Linked DNA regions of Azospirillum brasilense. The protein of the gene in region 1 interacts with the protein of each later gene in a pairwise test. Links are inferred from orthologs where the notes say so. Each region holds a gene or a part of one and is shown on either strand. Other genes may lie near its edges. The genes, in order: gyrB and gyrA.

Region 1 (3,387 bases):
ATCTCGCGGTGCGCCACGCCCAGAAGGACATGCCGGCGGCGCTCTGCTCCACCGGAGAACAGAAGGCGCTGCTGATCGCCATCATGCTGGCCAACGCCCGCCTTCTGGCGGCGGAGCGCGGGGCCGCCCCGCTGCTGCTGCTGGACGAGGTGGCCGCCCATCTGGACCCGCAGCGGCGCGAGGCGCTGTTCGACGAGATCCTGGCGTTGGGCGCCCAGGCCTGGATGACCGGCACCGACGATTCGGTCTTCGGGCCGCTGGGCGGTGCGGCCAAACGCTTTCACATCGAGGATGCGACCGTGACCCCGGCCTAGCTCCTGAAAAAGGGCTCAAAAGCCCAGAAAATCACCGACCGAAGTACGGTATTCCGCCGAAACCCAACGCAGTCTGCTATAGTCGAACCATGGCACAGGAAGCACTGAAGAACGACCTCCCGCAGCAGGATTACGGCGCGGAATCGATCACCGTCTTGCGCGGGCTGGACGCCGTGCGCAAGCGTCCGGGCATGTACATCGGCGACACCGATGACGGCTCCGGACTGCACCACATGGTCTACGAGGTCGTGGACAACGCGATCGACGAGGCGCTGGCCGGCTACTGCGACGCGGTCGTGGTGCAGCTCAACGCCGACGGGTCGGTCACGGTGCGCGACAACGGCCGCGGCATCCCCACGGACATCCACTCCGAAGAGGGCGTGTCGGCGGCGGAGGTCGTGATGACCCAGCTCCACGCCGGCGGCAAGTTCAACCAGAACTCCTACAAGGTGTCGGGCGGGCTGCACGGCGTGGGCGTGTCGGTGGTGAACGCCCTGTCGGAGACGCTGGAGTTGCGCATCTGGCGCAACGGCCGCGAATGGTTCATGCTTTTCCGCCACGGCGTTGCCGATGCCCGTCTGGCCGACGTCGGCCCGGCCCCGATGGTCGACGACGGCAACGGCGGGCAGAAACCGCTCTCCGGCACCGAGGTCACCTTCCTGCCGTCCAAGGATACCTTCACCAACACCGAATTCGACTTCGCGACTCTGGAACACCGGCTGCGCGAGTTGGCCTTCCTGAACTCCGGCGTGCGGCTGGTGCTGACCGATGCCCGCGGTGTGGAGCCGCGGGTCCAGGACCTGCATTACGAAGGCGGGCTGGAAGCCTTCGTGAACTGGCTCGACCGTTCCAAGGTGCCGCTGCACAAGCCGGCGATCTCGATCAAGGCGGAGCGCCCGACCGAGCATGGCGGCGTGGTCACCGTGGAATGCTCGCTCCAATGGAACGACAGCTACCACGAGACGACGCTCTGCTTCACCAACAACATCCCGCAGAAGGACGGTGGCACCCACCTCGCCGGCTTCCGCGCGGCGCTGACGCGGGCGATCAACAACTACGCCAACGAGTCGGGCATCGCGAAGAAGGAGAAGGTCAACCTCTCCGGCGACGACGCGCGCGAGGGGCTGACCTGCGTGCTGTCGGTGAAGGTCCCCGACCCGAAATTCTCCAGCCAGACCAAGGACAAGCTGGTCTCCTCCGAAGTCCGTCCGGTGGTCGAGGCGGTGGTGGGCGAATGCCTCGCCCAGTATTTCGAGGAGCATCCGGCGGACGCCAAGCGCGTCGTCCAGAAGGTGGTCGAGGCCGCCGCCGCCCGTGAGGCCGCCCGCAAGGCGCGCGAGCTGACCCGGCGCAAGGGTGCGCTCGACATCGCCTCCCTGCCCGGCAAGCTGGCCGACTGCCAGGAGCGCGACCCGGCGCTGTCCGAACTCTTCATCGTGGAGGGCGATTCGGCGGGCGGTTCGGCCAAGCAGGGCCGGTCGCGCCAGTTCCAGGCCATCCTGCCGCTGCGCGGCAAGATCCTGAACGTGGAGCGGGCGCGCTTCGACAAGATGCTGTCCTCGGCGGAGATCGGCACGCTGATCGCGGCGCTGGGCACCGGCATCGGGCGCGACGAGTTCAACCCGGACAAGACGCGCTATCACAAGATCATCATCATGACAGACGCGGACGTGGACGGCAGCCACATCCGCACGCTCCTGCTGACCTTCTTCTTCCGGCAGATGCCGGAGCTGATCGAGCGCGGCTACCTCTACATCGCCCAGCCGCCGCTCTACCGCATCAAGCGCGGCAACGCGAAGGAGCGGTACCTGAAGGACGACCGGGCGCTGGAAGAGTATCTGATCGAAGCGGCACTGGGCGACCTGTCCGTGCGCCCCGCCGACGGCTCCCTGCTGAACGGCGAGCCGCTGCGCGAGATGGTCGAACAGGCCCGCGGCGCCCGCCTGCACATCGAGACGCTGGCCCGCAAGGCCGGCAACCTGTCGGTGGTGGAATCGGCGGCGGTGAGCGGCGCCCTGTCGGTCGCGCTGTCGCAGGACACCGCCCAGGCGCAGCAGGCGGCCGAGACGGTCGCCGCCCGGCTGAACGCGCTGGACGTGGAAGGCGGCTGGCGCGGCGAGAGCCTGCTCCAGGGCGGTTACGCGCTGGTGCGGACGCGCCGCGGCGTGACCCACCGCCACCATCTGGACGCCGACCTGCTGAAGAGCGCCGAGGCCCGCAAGCTGGACGCCATCGCGGCGGACCTGAAGCGCGTCTACGCCGAGCCGGGCCGCGCCTTCGAGAAGCAGAAGGAGAGCCGCAGCCTGACCGGCCCCGTCGCCCTGTTCGACACGGTAATGGAGTTGGGCCGCCGCGGCGTGACGATCCAGCGCTACAAGGGCTTGGGCGAGATGAACCCCGACCAGCTCTGGGAAACCACTTTGGACCCGACCAAGCGCTCGCTGTTGCAGGTGAAGGTCAACCACGCCGATCAGGCGGAGGAGGTCTTCTCCACCCTGATGGGCGACATTGTGGAGCCGCGCCGCGAGTTCATCCAGGAGAACGCCCTGAAGGTCGCCAACCTGGACGTGTAAACGGCTCTTGAAGGATCGCTGGTCGTCAACGCAAAGATTGAGAAACCGAACTCTATGATTGAGAAGTCTAACTCAATGATTGAGAAAAGCTGAGTTTGACCGCAGCTGGAGCTCGACAGGACAGATGCAGATTAAGGGCGGACCCCACCGGGCCCGCCCTCTTTACGACCCCCCTTACCAAGCGCTGAGTTGTCGTCCGGACTCGCTCTCTCAATCCTTGGGACGCTTCCGCCGCGGCAGCTCGGCGTCCTCCTCAATGACCAAGCCGGCCAGCATGACGGACGGATGCGTCACCAATGCACGCGCCAAATCGACCCCCATGGCAAGCGATGGATTGGAACGGCCACGTTCCAAGTCGCTGAGTGAGATGATGTGGTGGGCGGCAAGTGGGCCTTCCTGTACCGAGCCGTCGACAAGCATGGCAACACCATCGACTTCTACCTCTCTCCCACGCGAAGCACCGCCCCTAAGCGCTTCCTGTCCAAGGCGTTGAACCGCTT
Region 2 (3,722 bases), 1.4 Mb from region 1 along the record:
TCCTCCCGCACCATCGCCACCCGCTCGTCCGTCGAGAAGAGCGGGCCTTTGCCGGCGTTGCGGGCGACGCCGACGATCAGATGATCGACGAGCCGTGACGCCCGCTGGATGATGTCCATATGACCGTTGGTGATCGGGTCGAAGGTGCCGGGATAGACACCGATGCGGCGCTTGGCCATGGGAGTACCTTCCGCCTCTTTTTATTCGATCGTATCACCGGGCGTATCGCCGGGAGCGGCCTCGTTCCCAGCCGCATCGTCCACGGAGGCCGTCCCGCCGCCGTTTGGATCGCCGCCGTTGCCATTGGTCCCGTTCCCGTTGCTGTCCTCGTCCTCCGCAATGGACGCGACGGACACCACGCGCTCGTCCGCACCGACGCGGAACAGCGTAACGCCCAGCGTCTTGCGCCCCGCGATTCGCACGTCGTGGATCGGCATGCGGATGACCTGACCGCCGTTGGTGACCATCATCACCTGATGCGAGTCCTCCACCGGGAAGGCAGCGACGATGGAGCCATTGCGCTCGCCCATCTCCATGTTCCAGATGCCCTGGCCGCCGCGGCCGGTCACCCGGTACTCGTAGGAGGAGGTCCGCTTGCCGTAGCCGCGCTCGGTCACGGTCAGTACATACTGCTCCAGGCCCTTCAGCTCCTCATAGCGTTCCGGGCTGAGCGTCACGGCTTCGGTCGGCACCTCGTCGGCCTCCGGAGCCGCCTCGCCCTCCATGTCGAGGCCTTCCTCGCGCTTGCGCTTCAGGAAGGCGGCGCGCTCCTCGGGCGAGGATTCGACGTGGTGAAGCGTGGTCATCGAGATGACCTCATCGCCATCGGCCAGACGGATGCCGCGCACACCGGTCGAGGTGCGGCCGGCGAAGACACGCACGTCGGCGACCTCGAAGCGGATGCACTTGCCGCCGCCGGTCGCCAGCAGCACGTCGTCCGCCTCGGAGCAGGTGCGAACGGCGATCAGACGCTCGCCCTCCTCCTCCAGCTTCATGGCGATCAGGCCGTTGGAGCGGATGTTGGCGAAGTCCGACAGGCGGTTGCGCCGCACGTTGCCCTTCGACGTGGCGAAGACGACGTGCAGGTCCGCCCACACGGCCTCGTCCTCGGGCAGCGGCAGGACGGTGGTGATCGTCTCGCCGTCGATCAGCGGCAGCAGGTTCACGAAGGCCTTGCCGCGCGCCTGCGGGTTGCCCAGCGGCAGGCGGTAGACCTTCAGCTTGTAGACCATGCCGCGCGACGAGAAGAGCAGCAGCGGCGTGTGGGTGTTGGCGACGAACAGGTCGCTGACCGCGTCCTCCGCCTTCATCGACATGCCCGACCGCCCCTTGCCGCCGCGCTTCTGCGCGCGGTAGGTGGACAGCGGCACGCGCTTTACGTAGCCGGACTGGCTGACCGTGACGACCATGTCCTCGCGTTGGATCAGGTCCTCGATGTCGGCCTCGAACTCCAGCTCCTGGATCTCGGTGCGGCGCGGGGTGCCGAACCGCTCCTTCATCTCCACCAGCTCGTCGCGGAGGATGCCCAGCAGCTTCGCGCGGTTGGCCAGAGTCTCCAGATAGTCGGCGATCTGGTCGGTCACGTCCGTCAGCTCGGCGCCGATCCGGTCGCGCTCCAGCCCGGTCAGGCGGTGCAGGCGCAGGTCGAGGATGGCGCGGGCCTGCTCCTCCGACAGCCGGTAGGTGCCGTTCTCCGACACGCCGCGCCCCGGCTCGTCGATCAGCGCGATCAGCGGGGCGACGTCCATGGCCGGCCACTCGCGCTCCATCATCTGCTCGCGCGCCCAGACGGGGTCCGGGGCGCTGCGGATCAGCGCGATCATGGCGTCCAGATTGGCGACGGCGACGGCCAGACCGACCAAGGTGTGGGCGCGTTCACGCGCCTTGCCCAGCAGGAACTCGGTGCGCCGGGTGATGACCTGCTCGCGGAAGCGGACGAAGGCGACGATGATCTGCCGCAGGTTCATCAGCTCCGGCCGGCCGCCGTTCAGCGCCAGCATGTTGACGCCGAAGGACGTCTGCAGCTGGGTGTGGCGGAACAGCTGGGCCAGCACCACGTCGGCCATGGCGTCGCGCTTCAGCTCGATCACCACGCGCACGCCGTCGCGGTCCGATTCGTCGCGCAGGTCAGAGATGCCCTCGATCGTCTTGTCGTTGACGACCTCGCCGATGCGCTCCATCAGCTTGGACTTGTTGACCTGGTACGGGATCTCCGTCGCCACGATGGCGAAGCGGTCCTTGCGGATCTCCTCGATCTCGGTCTTGGCGCGGATGATGACGGAGCCGCGCCCGGTCATCAGGGCCGAGCGGACGCCCGACCGGCCGAGGATCATGCCGCCCGTCGGGAAGTCCGGGCCCGGCACGAACTCCATCAGCTCTTCGTCGGTGACGTCGTTGTTGTCGATGTAGGCGCAGCAGGCGTCCACCACCTCACTCAGATTGTGGGTGGGGATGTTGGTCGCCATGCCGACGGCGATGCCGCCAGCGCCGTTGACCAGCAGGTTCGGGAAACGCGCCGGGACTACCGAGGGCTCCTTGCCCGAATCGTCGTAATTGGCCTGGAAATCGACGGTGTCCTTGTCGATGTCGTCGAGCAGCGCCTCCGCCGCCTTGGCCAGCCGCGCCTCGGTGTAGCGCATGGCAGCCGCCGGGTCGCCGTCCATCGAACCGAAGTTGCCCTGCCCGTCGATCAGCGGCAGGCGCATGGAGAAGCCCTGCGCCATGCGTACCATGGCGTCGTAGATCGCGCTGTCGCCGTGCGGGTGGTATTTACCCATCACGTCGCCGACGATGCGCGCCGACTTCTTGTAGGGCTTGGTCGAATCGTACCCGCCCTCCTTCATCGCGTAGAGGATGCGGCGGTGCACCGGCTTCAGCCCGTCGCGGACGTCGGGCAGAGCGCGGCTCACGATCACGCTCATCGCGTAATCGAGATAGGACCGGCGCATCTCGTCTTCGATGGTGACCGGCGCGATGTCGGAAGCGGGAGGAAGGGGCGTCGTGCTCAAGGAGACAAACTCATTCTACGGGCTGCGGCGATGCTCGGTGTTCAACGCTTGCTGTTCAACGCTCAAGGTCAACACTTAAGGTTCAACGGGGCACGTCCGCACGGCCCTTCGGGCCGCTGCATGTAATATAAGAATTCCTATCAGCTTTCGCATGTGCACACAACGCTCCGGCAGCCCCACGATTCCTGGCCTTTGCAAGTCAATGACCTCCGGCCTTTGCAGGACGAGGGCGGCTCAACAGCGCGAAGCGCAGCGAAAGGATGGTCACGGATACCACACTGGCGATCAAAATTCCCTCAAAAAGACCACGCGCGCCGCGGTCCAACCCGAAGGCGAGCAAGGCCGACACCGGAATCATCACCACCGCGTAGGAGATGAAGTGCAGCGCGGTGGGAACCCAGGCGTCGCCGCGCCCGCGCAGCGCGTTCGCCATGACCACCTGCCCGCCGTCCGCCACCAGAACCCAGGCGGTGAAGGCGATCAGCGGCGCCACCGTGGCGATCAGCTGGGGGTCGGCGCTGTAGATCGCCGCCAGCGGCTCCGGCATCCAGCGGTAGAGCACCCCGACTCCGGCCAGGATCAGGCTAGTCACCGCCAGCCCCGTCCAGCCGGCCAGCGCCATCTCCAGCGGGTCGCGCCGGCCATAGGCCACCCCCACCCGCACCGCCGTGGCCGAGGCCAGCCCGACCGCCGCCATGAAGGGAAGCGCCGTCA

Evidence for each region.
Region 2: the proteins of gyrB (region 1) and gyrA interact in binary tests that used the Escherichia coli proteins (3 or more experiments, as listed by UniProt). The link is inferred for Azospirillum brasilense from one-to-one orthologs.

Annotation. Positions count from the first base shown.
Region 1 is NZ_CP059450.1:1,823,784-1,827,170, reverse strand. Bases 73-3,145 are described here. They hold gyrB (DNA topoisomerase (ATP-hydrolyzing) subunit B), read left to right. Parts: upstream 73-403; coding sequence 404-2,887; downstream 2,888-3,145. Other genes in these bases: H1Q64_RS21735 (hypothetical protein), read right to left, coding at 3,098-3,145; recF (DNA replication/repair protein RecF), read left to right, coding at 73-314. In the rest of the region: more of recF, read left to right, coding at 1-72; more of H1Q64_RS21735, read right to left, coding at 3,146-3,307. UniProt on the Escherichia coli protein: DNA gyrase negatively supercoils closed circular double-stranded DNA in an ATP-dependent manner to maintain chromosomes in an underwound state.
Region 2 is NZ_CP059450.1:470,782-474,503, reverse strand. The notes cover bases 1-3,408. They hold gyrA (DNA gyrase subunit A), read right to left. Parts: upstream 3,009-3,408; coding sequence 201-3,008; downstream 1-200. Other genes in these bases: H1Q64_RS15560 (MATE family efflux transporter), read right to left, coding at 3,208-3,408; coaD (pantetheine-phosphate adenylyltransferase), read right to left, coding at 1-179. Outside these bases: more of H1Q64_RS15560, read right to left, coding at 3,409-3,722. UniProt on the Escherichia coli protein: A type II topoisomerase that negatively supercoils closed circular double-stranded (ds) DNA in an ATP-dependent manner to maintain chromosomes in an underwound state.